Regions from separate parts of the Tumebacillus sp. BK434 genome, predicted to be linked through region 2. Evidence: riboswitches for the same ligand, from Rfam matches in the RefSeq annotation. Region 2 holds a riboswitch; each other region holds the start of a gene.
The links. A riboswitch is a leader RNA that binds a small molecule or an ion and turns the genes downstream of it on or off. The one in region 2 is predicted to bind cobalamin.
Positions count from the first base shown of each region.

Region 1: another riboswitch for cobalamin. It lies ahead of cobJ (precorrin-3B C(17)-methyltransferase); the one in region 2 lies ahead of EV586_RS18180 (energy-coupling factor ABC transporter permease).
Region 3: another riboswitch for cobalamin. It lies ahead of EV586_RS14545 (S-layer homology domain-containing protein); the one in region 2 lies ahead of EV586_RS18180 (energy-coupling factor ABC transporter permease).

Region 1 is NZ_SLXS01000003.1:440,968-444,536, reverse strand. It holds gene cobO (cob(I)yrinic acid a,c-diamide adenosyltransferase) at 1-349, shown strand, start outside; gene cobT (nicotinate-nucleotide--dimethylbenzimidazole phosphoribosyltransferase) at 465-1,463, shown strand; cobalamin riboswitch at 1,496-1,671, shown strand; gene cobJ (precorrin-3B C(17)-methyltransferase) at 1,813-3,444, shown strand; gene EV586_RS10395 (sirohydrochlorin chelatase) at 3,458-3,569, shown strand, end outside.
Region 2 is NZ_SLXS01000009.1:105,474-109,042, forward strand. It holds gene EV586_RS18165 (energy-coupling factor ABC transporter ATP-binding protein) at 1-65, opposite strand, end outside; gene cbiQ (cobalt ECF transporter T component CbiQ) at 62-859, opposite strand; gene EV586_RS18175 (energy-coupling factor ABC transporter substrate-binding protein) at 856-1,140, opposite strand; gene EV586_RS18180 (energy-coupling factor ABC transporter permease) at 1,140-1,901, opposite strand; cobalamin riboswitch at 2,046-2,233, opposite strand; gene EV586_RS18185 (lipase family protein) at 2,279-3,067, opposite strand; gene EV586_RS18190 (MBL fold metallo-hydrolase) at 3,106-3,569, opposite strand, start outside.
Region 3 is NZ_SLXS01000005.1:172,205-175,773, forward strand. It holds gene EV586_RS14540 (DUF4430 domain-containing protein) at 1-497, opposite strand, end outside; gene EV586_RS14545 (S-layer homology domain-containing protein) at 579-1,871, opposite strand; cobalamin riboswitch at 2,017-2,207, opposite strand; gene EV586_RS14550 (hypothetical protein) at 2,238-2,606, opposite strand; gene fabL (enoyl-[acyl-carrier-protein] reductase FabL) at 2,676-3,434, opposite strand; gene EV586_RS14560 (SdrD B-like domain-containing protein) at 3,532-3,569, opposite strand, start outside.

The DNA.
Region 1 (3,569 bases), on a different contig from region 2:
GCTCGGCATCGGATTTACGTGGACGAAGACGCCGGACGAGCACCGCGCGGCGCTGGCGAAAGCGTGGGCTGTCGCGAAGGAGAGCGTGCTGTCCGGTGACTACGATGTGGTGATTCTGGATGAGCTGAACAACGCGCTGGCGATCGAGCGCTTTCCGGTCGCCGACGTTTTGCCGCTTGCTGAGGTGCTCGATGTGATGCGGAATCGTCCGCACTATGTGCACCTGCTGATCACGGGGCGCAGCGCCAAGCCGGAAGTGATTGAACTTGCCGATCTGGTGACGGAGATGAGCCCGGTGAAGCATTATTACGAGGACGGCATCCCGGCCGTTTTTGGCATTGAGTATTGATTTTCCGTATTGATTTTTTTCAAAAGTTGCCGTAGTCTGTTTGCTAGAAAATTGAACCATGCGCCAAGCCTGCACAGGCTTGGTTTTTTTATAGCCACAGAAGGGATGATGCGAGATGATGCAAGCGGCAAAAGAGCGTTGGGACTTTTTGACGAAACCGCCGGGGAGCCTCGGGAAGCTGGAGGAGATCGGGATTCGGCTGGCCGGCCTGCAGGGCACGGTGTTCCCGACCGTGGACAAGCGCGCCGTCGTCGTCATGTGCGGAGACCACGGTGTGACGGAGGAAGGGGTCAGCGCGTTCCCGGCGGAAGTGACGGGGCTGATGATGCAGAATTTCGTGAACGGCAAGGCGGCGGTCAACGTCTTGGCCCGGCAGATGAACTGCGCGGTGCGGGTCGTCGATGTCGGCAGCCGTGTTGAGGGAGAGGTGCCGGGCGTGCTGTCCCGCAAAGTGCGCAAGGGCACGGCCAATTTTGCCAAAGGACCCGCGATGACTCGCGAGGAAGCGGAGCTGGCGATCGCCGTCGGCGTGGCGACGGTGGAAGAGTTGTACGCACAAGGCGTGCAGGTGGTCGCGCTCGGGGAGATGGGGATCGGCAATACGACGCCGAGCGCGGCGCTGGCTGCCGTTTTGGTCAACACTCCGCTGCTGCCGCTCGTCGGGAAGGGGACGGGCATCGATGAGGAGAAAGTTCTGCACAAAGCGCGCGTCATCGAGCGTGCGATCGAAGTGAACCGGCCGGATGCGAGCGACCCGCTGGACGTGCTGGCCAAATTGGGCGGCCTTGAGATCGCCGGGCTGGTCGGCGTCGTCCTCGGGGCGTGGGAGCGGCGGATCGCGGTGCTCGTCGACGGAGTGATCGCAGCGGCGGCGGCGCTGGTGGCGGTCCGAATCGAGGAGCGGGTGAAAGAAGTGCTGTTCGCCTCGCATCTGTCGCAGGAGCCGGCCCATCTCGTCTTGCTGCAGGAGATGGGCCTGCAGCCTCTGCTGACCTTGGAGATGCGGCTCGGCGAAGGGACGGGCGCGGTGCTGGCGATGCCGCTGCTCGAAGCGTCGTGCCGTCTGGTCGCGGAGATGGCAACATTTGCGGATTTGGGTCTCGACAAGCCTTGATTTTTCACCTATACTTTGAATCGTTCGATAACTGCATAGGATAACGTTCAGGTGCTCGCAAGAGCTTAATAGGGAAGCCGGTGTAAGTCCGGCACGGTCCCGCCACTGTATTTGGGGAGCATCCTCTAACATGCCACTGTGTCAAATGGGAAGGCAGAGGATGTGATGATCCATAAGTCAGGAGACCTGCCTGTCATGTTTTCCATACCTTCTTACGGGGATATAAGAGGGATGGTCGATTGGTTTGTCATGGACGTTTTTTCTGCGTTTACCCATGTAGACATCTGACGCCTTCTCTTTTGAGAAGGCGTTTTTTATTTGCCATTTTTGCTGACAAGGAGTGAAGGAGATGCGCGGGAAGCTGCTGATCATCGGCTTTGGGCCGGGGAGTTTTCAACACATCACAGAGCGGGCGCGGGAAGCGCTTCAGGAGTCGGATGTGATCATCGGGTACAACACGTACGTCGATCTGATCCGCGGGCTTTTGACCGATCAGGAGATCGTCCGCACGGGCATGACGGAAGAGGTCAGCCGGGCGATCGAAGCGGTGCGCCAGGCGGAGCTCGGGAAAAAGGTCGCCGTGATCTCCTCCGGCGACGCCGGGGTGTACGGCATGGCCGGACTCGTCTACGAAGTGCTGGTGCAAAAGGGCTGGCGGGAAGCGGACGGCGTGGAGGTGGAAGTGATCCCGGGCATCTCGGCGATCAACTCCTGCGCGTCTCTGCTCGGCGCGCCGGTGATGCACGACGCCTGCACGATCTCGCTCAGTGACCACCTGACGCCGTGGGAGCTGATCGCACGCCGGATCGAAGCGGCGGGCATGGGGGATTTTATCGTCGCCCTCTACAACCCGCGCTCCGGCAAGCGCACGCGCCAGATCGTCGAGGCGCAGCAGATCCTGCTCAACTACCGCTCGGCCGACACGCCGGTCGGTCTCGTGAAGAGCGCCTACCGCGACCGCCAGTCGGTCGTGCTGACCACGCTTGGCGAGATGCTCGAGCATGACATCGGGATGCTGACCACGGTGATCATCGGCAACACCTCGACCTTCGTCTATGACGGCAAAATGATCACCCCGCGCGGCTACCAGCGCAAATACACGCTCGACAAAGCCGAGCAGCCGATCAAAGCGAACGAGCGCCTGAAAGAAGAACACGAGCCTTGGGCGCTTCACGGCGGCCTTTCGGAGCGTCAGTCTTCCGTTTTGAAACAGGAAGCATCGGGAAGCAACTCGCTCGAACTGGCGATGCAAGCGGTGACCCTGCTCGCCGAACGCGGCGTGGTGAATACGAAGGCGGTGGATGCTCCCGTCTCGAATCCGTACGACACCATGCCGGCGATCCTCGAAATCGCCGTCTCGCCGGGCGTCGGCAACAAAAAGCTGACCGCGAAACAGCTGACCGCCCTCATGGCCGCAGCGGGCGACGAAGGCGAGATCGAATACACCCCGCACCACTACGTGCTGCTCCGCGTGCTGACCAAGGAGCCCGACCAGGTCGTCTCCCAGCTGGAAGCGGCCGGGCTGCTCGTGCAGCCGATCGGCGACGTGGTGCAGGTGAAAGCGTGCGACTTCTGCAACGGCGAAAAAACGCAGTCGATCGCCGAGGCCGAGGAGATCGCCGCCCGCTTTGCCGGACTGGCGGTGCCCAAAGAGCTGAAGATCGGCTTCGCAGGCTGTGCGATGGCCTGCTACGGCTCGGCGCATGAAGACATCGCCGTCATCTACCGCCGGGGCAAATTCGACCTCTTCCTCGGCGGCAAGACGATCGGCCGCAACGCGCATGCCGCGCAGCCGGTCGCAGAAGGAATTCCGGCCGACGAGCTGGTCGACACGGTCGGTCGCGTGCTGGCCGAATACAAGGAAAAAGGCCATCCTGACGAGCGCTTCCACAAGTTTTTCAAACGGATCGGCGCAGTCGCCGGCTACCACCACAACGAACACGTACCCGCAGTCACCGTCGATACGGTCTGCGGAGACTAGGAGGATGAAGCTGATGAAACATGCGATTCTGCTGGTCGGACACGGCAGCCGCGACCCGGAGGGCAACGAGGAACTGCTCGCTTTCGCCAAACGTGTCGAGGCGGAGCTCGACCGCGAGTTCCCGA
Region 2 (3,569 bases):
AGCGCCGGTTGACGGGTTCCGGGGTAGGTATAGCGGAGATCTTTCGTCTCCAAAAGTGTGCTCACAACAAGTCCCTCCAGCGAATCAAGAATTCCAGCCCGGCCAGCACCAGCAGCCCGCCCGCACTCTCCGCCAGATAGCGCCTGGGGACGGGCTGGGCACGGGGCGGGGCGAACGGGATTTCGTCGGCAAACCCCCGCGCGACGAGGCCGTGCGACAGTTTGGCCGATTGCTGCATCGCTTTTTGAAACAGCCGCACGACCAGCCGGGCGGTGTCCCGCAACGCGCCGCCCGCTCCGGCATACCCGCCGCGCGCCCGCTGCGCGGTGGTCATGTCCTCGGCGATGTCGGCGAGCAGGAACAGAAAGCGGTAGGTGATCAGCATCAGCTCCAGCACCAGCTGCGGCATGCGCAGGCGTTTGAGCACCTGCAGCAGCTCCGGGAGCGGAGTGGTCAGGATCAGGAACAACATGGTGGACAAGCAGGCGAGCACCCGGGTCAAAATCGTTCCGGCGCGTTCGAGGGCTGCTGACGGCACAAACATTTCGTATCCGCCGAACAGCTCCGCGTCGAACAGGCGCGGCGTCGCACTGCCGACCGGGCCGAACTCCAGCAGGAGCGCAGGCAGGCTGAGGATGAAAAACAGCCCGGCCGCGCCGACGAGGAGCAGATAATGCCGAAGCGAGATCCCGGCATAGCGGACGACCCACACCAACAGCCACAGCGCGATCAGGAGCTGCACCGGCGGGTGGGCCAGCGAGGACAAGGCGAACAGCAGAACGGCAAAGCCGCATTTCCAGCCGGGGGAAACGGAGCGGAACGCGTTGGTGTACGACAGGGTGTCGATCCGTTTGATCATTGGGAATTCGTTTTGGCAGACTTGCTTCGTAACACGCCCGCCGCATAGCCGATAAATCCGGCGCCGAGCGCGGCTTGCAGTGCGAACAGCATGCTCTCCGTCTCGCCGGGCAGTTCGACGAGCGCGTTGAACCACGGCTCATAGGACGGGTCGATGGTGAGGATCATCTCTTCTGCCGCGCCGTCCGCGCCGCCAAACTCCGCTTCGATCAGCACGAGCGGAAGCAGGGCGAGCAAGACGACCGCGGCGAGCATCAGGATGTTTTTCGTACGGTTTTGCATCAGCGGGCAACTCCTTTCATGGTGCGTTTCAGCAGGGACAGCTCCTCCGAGTTGAACGATTGCAGCCAGTTCCAGACCAGCACGGTGAGCAGGCCTTCGCTGATCGCCAGCGGGATCTGCGTCACCGCAAAGATGCCGGCGAATTTGGCCAGAGAAGCTGCGAATCCGCCAGCTTCCGACGGGAAGGCGAGCGCCAGTTGGATCGACGTCATCACATAGGTCGAGAGGTCGGCCAGCATCGCAGCCGCGAAGATGGCGAGCTTGAGCTTCCCGGTCGCTTTCAGCACCAGCTTGAAGAAGAAATAGCCGACAAACGGGCCGACGACCGCCATCGAAAAGGCGTTGGCGCCAAGCGTGGTCAAGCCGCCGTGCGCGAGGAGCACCGCTTGGAACAGCAGGACGATCGACCCGATCACGCTCATCGGGAGCGGACCGAACATCACCGTGCCAAGCCCGACGCCGGTCGGGTGGGAGGAACTGCCCGTCACGGACGGCAGCTTCAGCGCGGACAGGACAAATGTAAACGCGCCGGCCAGCCCGAGCATCAGTTTCAACTGGGGCGCTTCTTTGGTGATCTTGACCAGCGCGCGCAGGCCCAGTACGAAGAACGGCAGGAACACCGCCCACCAGAACAGGGACCAGCCCGGCGAGAGGAAGCCTTCCATGATGTGCATGGCATAGGCGGATTCAGCAGAGTTCAGATAGAGGTACAAGGTCAAGGCAAACGTGACCAGCACCGGGATACAAGTGCGCAGTTTCATGTTGATTCATTTAGCCTCCGATCGTGTGAAAACCTAAAAAAGACCAATCCAGCGAACGTGGATTGGTCTCTGCACGCAAAAGAAAACGACAACACATTGTGTTGTGGCTCCGATACGTACACCGCTCCTTTCCGCGAAGGGTTGATGGGTGTAACAAACGAGGTAGGTCTCCTGGCTTAGGATCATCATGCTCATTCGCCTTCCCCGATCTGAGACCGAGTGGCTTCCGGAATGAGAACTCCCCATATACAGTGGCGGGACCGCTCGGGATTTGCACCCGATTCCCTGTTACCCCTTGCTTTCGCAAAGGCACCTGTTTGCTCACGATATTTACTTGTCCGTTTTATACTATTCGCAGTTGCCGACGGGTCTCCTGCCTACTTTTGCAATTCTTGTTGCAGCAGGTACAGATACGTATCCATCGCGTGGTAGCCGAGGATGTTGCGCGGCAGGTTGGGGTAGTCGAGCGAGTTCACTTCGTACCCGCTGTTGACCTGATCGTATCCGAGCTGGTGGAACGGCACGGTAGGCACGATGTCCGGCTTGTTGAAGATGCGGAAGCTGTTGGGCACGAGCAGGTTGAACGTCGCGGCAAACGTCGCATCGCCGGTCATCGGCGCGGCGAACGAGTACAGCTCCAGCGGGAAGCTGGCATGTTTGGCGGCGATCCAGATCGCGGTCAGGTTGGCGATCGCACCGCCGAGGCTGTGCCCGCTGACGGTGATCGTCGTGTCGCCGGGCAGCGTTTTCAAGAACTCGTCCAGCGTTTGCAGCGCCGTATCGCCCGGCTTGACCGCTTTCAATGAGCGGAACATTTCGGTAAACCCGGACTCGGTGCGCCCGCCGTTCGGCACATCGGTGAACTCGACATGGCGCGCCTCAAAGTCGGCCAGCCAGTCCATCACGCCTTCGGTGCCGCGGAAGACGATTCCGTACTGGCCGGCATCGGCGGTGGACTGCACGAGGAAGCCGATGAATTGGATCTCGGAGAAAATGCCCGCAACGGGGTCGCTTTGCAGGTTGGCGACGACTTGCCAGCCGGCGGGAAGGTCGACCGCTGCAGGCGGGTTGGTGTTTTTGGTGTCGAGTTCATAGGTGCTGTACGCGCTTTTGACCAGTTCGCCCCAGAGGATGGCGGTCGATATGGAGTACGTGAGAGTGCTCATCTGGATCGCTCCCTATTTCCAAGTTAAGTACAACTTGATTATACACCAGCCAGTTCAGCAAGACGCTGTTTGGCTTGTTCAGTATAGGCGCCGCCGTGGTAGCAGATCACCGTGTCGATGTCGAAGGGGAGGAATTGCTGCAGGGAGCGTATCGCCGTCTCCATGTCCAGCGTGAAGAGCGGCGACGGCCCATTCAGTTGGCCCGCCTCCACAACCAGAGCGTCGGCTGCGATCAGCGTCTTGCTCGGCGCGTGGTAGAGCGAGAGATGGCCGGGCGTGTGCCCCGGCGTGTCGATGACGGTCAAGCCGCAGGGCAGCGCAGCGCCGTGCGCGATGGCGGTGTCGACCGGTGCGGTGGGCGGATTTTTCAGCAAGGACAGGAAGGCCTGTTTCCACTCGGCCGGCACTTCCGGCGGCAGCGACGCTTCCGCCTGCGCGACCGCTTCGTCGGTCAGCTTGAGCGGGCGCTTGGTGCCGTCCATGTAGGGGATTTCGATCGGGC
Region 3 (3,569 bases), on a different contig from region 2:
CCTTTGTAGTAGTTGAGGTTCTGGCTGAAGACGGACGAGCCGCCAAAGTTGTGTGTGACCAACATGTTGAAGCTGCCCGCCGGCTGTGCTTTCGGCGGAGTGGACGGCTGGGCCGGCTTGGCGGTTCCCGCCCCGCTTCCCGTGCCGGCCGTACCGCCGGTGCCCGTCTTGCCGCCGCCGGACGGCGTCCCTGCAGCAGGCGCTGGCGGGTTCGCCCCCGGCTTCACGGACGGGGTGGCGGTGTTTGGCTGCTCCGGTTGTTTTTCTGCGCCCTGCGCGGTTGACGGCTCTTTGGCGTCGTCTTTCCGGTCGGCAGGCTGTTTCTCCTCGGCTTGGCCTGTTTGTTCCGCTTTCTTGGGGAGCATTTCCTGCTCCGGGAGCTGCACGACCTGTTCCGGCAGCTCGGATTCTGGTTGCTTCGATTCGTCTGCGCTGCCGCAAGCGGTAACCAAGAAGGCAAGCGCAAGAAAAAGTCCAAGGCGTGTAGTGAGCTTCATGGTGCCTGTTCCTCCTGTTCCGTTCGTACCGTTGTAAAAAGCGGGGAGGCTCAACATCTTGAGCCTCTCCCGTACAGCGTACTATTTGCTTTGTTTGTTGATGACATTGACGATCGCCGTCGCCACTTCCGCGCGGGATGCGACGTCATGCGGACGGAAGGTGTTTTCCGCGTCTCCTGCCAGCAGCCCTTTATCGACCGCCGTCTTCACGTACGGCTGTGCCCAGCCGCTGATGCTGTTCCGGTCGTAGAACGGCAGCAGGTTCTTGGTGTTCGAGAGCTCGACGCCGGAGAAGTTGACGAGGACGACCGCCAGCTCTTCGCGGGTCAGGCCGGAGTTCGGACGGAAGGTGCCCGCTTTGTCGCCGCTCATCAAGCCGCGCTCGACCACCGTTTCGATAAACGTCTTGTAGCCGTTCGTCGCTTTGACATCGGAGAACGACTTCGTGCCGCCAAAGTTCAGGTCGCCTTCTGCCAGCGCAAGGATCTTTGCCAGCTCGGAGCGGAGCACGGCGCGCTTCGGCTCGTATTGACCGTTGCCGTTGCCGCTGACCACGCCTTTTTTCGCCAGGTCGAGAATCGAAGATTCCGCCCACTTGAAGCTGCCGAGATCGTCGAACAATGCGTTCGGGTTGCCGACGAGCAGGTTCAAGGTGCCGGTGCGCAACAACTGCGGCACGCCGGTCACGCTGTCCGTCTTGTCGATGTAGAGCTGCAGCAGACCGGCCTGATCCGCTTGCAGCGTCGCCGTGCCTTCTGCGTTGGTCTCGGTGAGCTTGCTGCCATTAGATGCAGTCCGCACGTCCGCTTTGTCGATCTTGACGGTGGAGATGATCGGGTTCCACTCTGCGTCATAGGTGGTCTGCTCCGCCGTGACGTTTACGGTGAACGGAGTGCCGACGGTCGGGGACTTGGTCGAGAAGCTGACTTCCGGGAACAGGGTCTGCGTGTAGTCATAATAGCCCCAGACCACTTCGTCGCCGTCTTTGAGTTCAAACGTTTCGGCAGCAACGCCCGGCGGCTTGCCGTTGACCCAGACCGACCAGCCGGAGTTGGCGTTGAGCTCTTTTTCGGCGAGCTTGCCAACCTTGGTGATATAAGAGCCAAATGAAAGCGTTTTCGCTTCGTAGGTTGTGCCGTCTTGAGCGAGCAGCTTCATCAACGCGCCCATCGCGGTCGGCTGTTGCATGGTGATCACTTCACCGACGTTGTTTTTAAAAGAGGACTGGCCCACATTCAAGAGAACTTCCTTGTGGTCGCCATTGAGGCCGGCCAGGCGGACTTTTACCGTCGCAGTATCGTCCGCCGCAAATACGGATGCTTGCGGGGCGAGCAAGACGGTCGCGAGCAACAGGCTCGCGATACGTTTTTTCATCTTCATAATCTCCTTTCGGGATCGAAAAAATAAAAACTCCCGCCCTTGGGGGCCGGGAGTTGACGGTGTCGTAGGAGCAGGGTATTTGGGCATCACAATCCATGCAAAAAATAGCCTGGTTCCTGTACCTTCCCGCCGAAAGCACCAAGGGACTTGTTAGAAGCAGGTTTCCTGGCTGACGGGTCTGCCGCGTGCTCACACCTTCTCATCCGTCACCCGGACAATGGCATCTGTGAGTGCGTCGCCGTTTACAGTAGCGGGGGCTGCAGTGGATTTGCACCACTTTCCCTTCTCTTCTAACTACAGTGGTAGTTTATCATTTCGCCCGTTGCTAGACAAGAGAAAAGACCAGCCCGCAGGCCGGTCTTACTGTTCCTCAAAGCGGTCTTTGCGCATCTCCGGCACAGCTCCGAGCGGCAGGAAGGCCGCGCGGGAGTTGATCAGAGAATGGTCGATCAGCGAATTGTAGTTGTGCACCATGTCGAGGACTTTTTTAAAATCTTCTTCGGTGTTGAACTCGCCGCGCAGATGGGTGTCAAACAGGGACAATGCGAACTTGCGGTCCGCTTTCGCCTTGTCGATCGCGCCTTGCATGCGAGCGGCCCGCTCGGTGTCGCCGAGCGCTTCCTGCCCTTGCTTCTCGATGGTAAACGCGCCGATGGCAAAGTTAGCCGCTGCGACCGCCGCCTGGATGACCATAAATTCGTTGGAACGGAAAAGTGCTTCGGTAAGCATGAGAATCACCTCGTAGGTAGCTTTCTTGGTTTCAGTTTAGCCGAGTACGGGGTGCAGGTCAAATGTACCTCAGCCGATCAGCGAATAGCCGCCGTCGATGATCAGCGTTTGGCCGACGATCATTCGCGACTGCTCCGTGCAGAGGAAATGCACCGAGTTGGCGATGTCTTCCGGTGTGACCATGCGACCGGCCGGCGTGCGGGTGATCGCATCGCTGATCATCTCGTCGCGGTTGGGGAAATGGGTCAGGGCGTCGGTGTCGACCGCCGCGCCGGAGACGGCGTTGACGATGATGTTTTTCGCCGCCAATTCTGCGCCAAGGTAACGGGTCAACGATTCCAGCGCCGCTTTCGACGTGCCGACCGCCGTGTAGTTTTTCAGAGCAAAACGCGAGCCGAGCGAAGAGATCGCCACGATCGAGCCGCCGCCGCGCGCTTCCATCAGCGGCACCGCTTGCTGGGCGAGGAACAGGAGGGCTTTGGCATTGATGTTCAGCGTCCAGTCCCAATGCTTTTCTTCCACTTCCATCGCCGGGAGCTGCACGCCCGATGCGGCGTTGGAGATCAGGATGTCGAGGCCGCCCATCGTCTCTTTGATCTCGTCGAAGAGCAGGTGGATCTTGTCGAGGTCGCCGACGTTTGCTTTGATGATGTGGCATTTGCGGCCCATGCTCTGGATCAGCGCCTGGGTCTCTTCGGCCGGCTTGCGGTTGCGGAAAAAGTTGATCACGATATCAGCGCCTTCGCTGGCCAGTTTCAGCGCGATCGCTTTGCCGATGCCGCGAGAACCGCCGGTGATGAGTGCTGTTTTGCCTGTGAGTGTGGACATGATGAAGGAATCCCTCCGAGTTAGTAGTTGGTCATAAGAGCAAGTATATCATAAAAAAGCTGCTTCTTCGCAGAAAACGAAGAAGCAGCGATTCTCGTTACGCGTATTTGCGGTAGAGCAGCGCTCCGCCGGCCA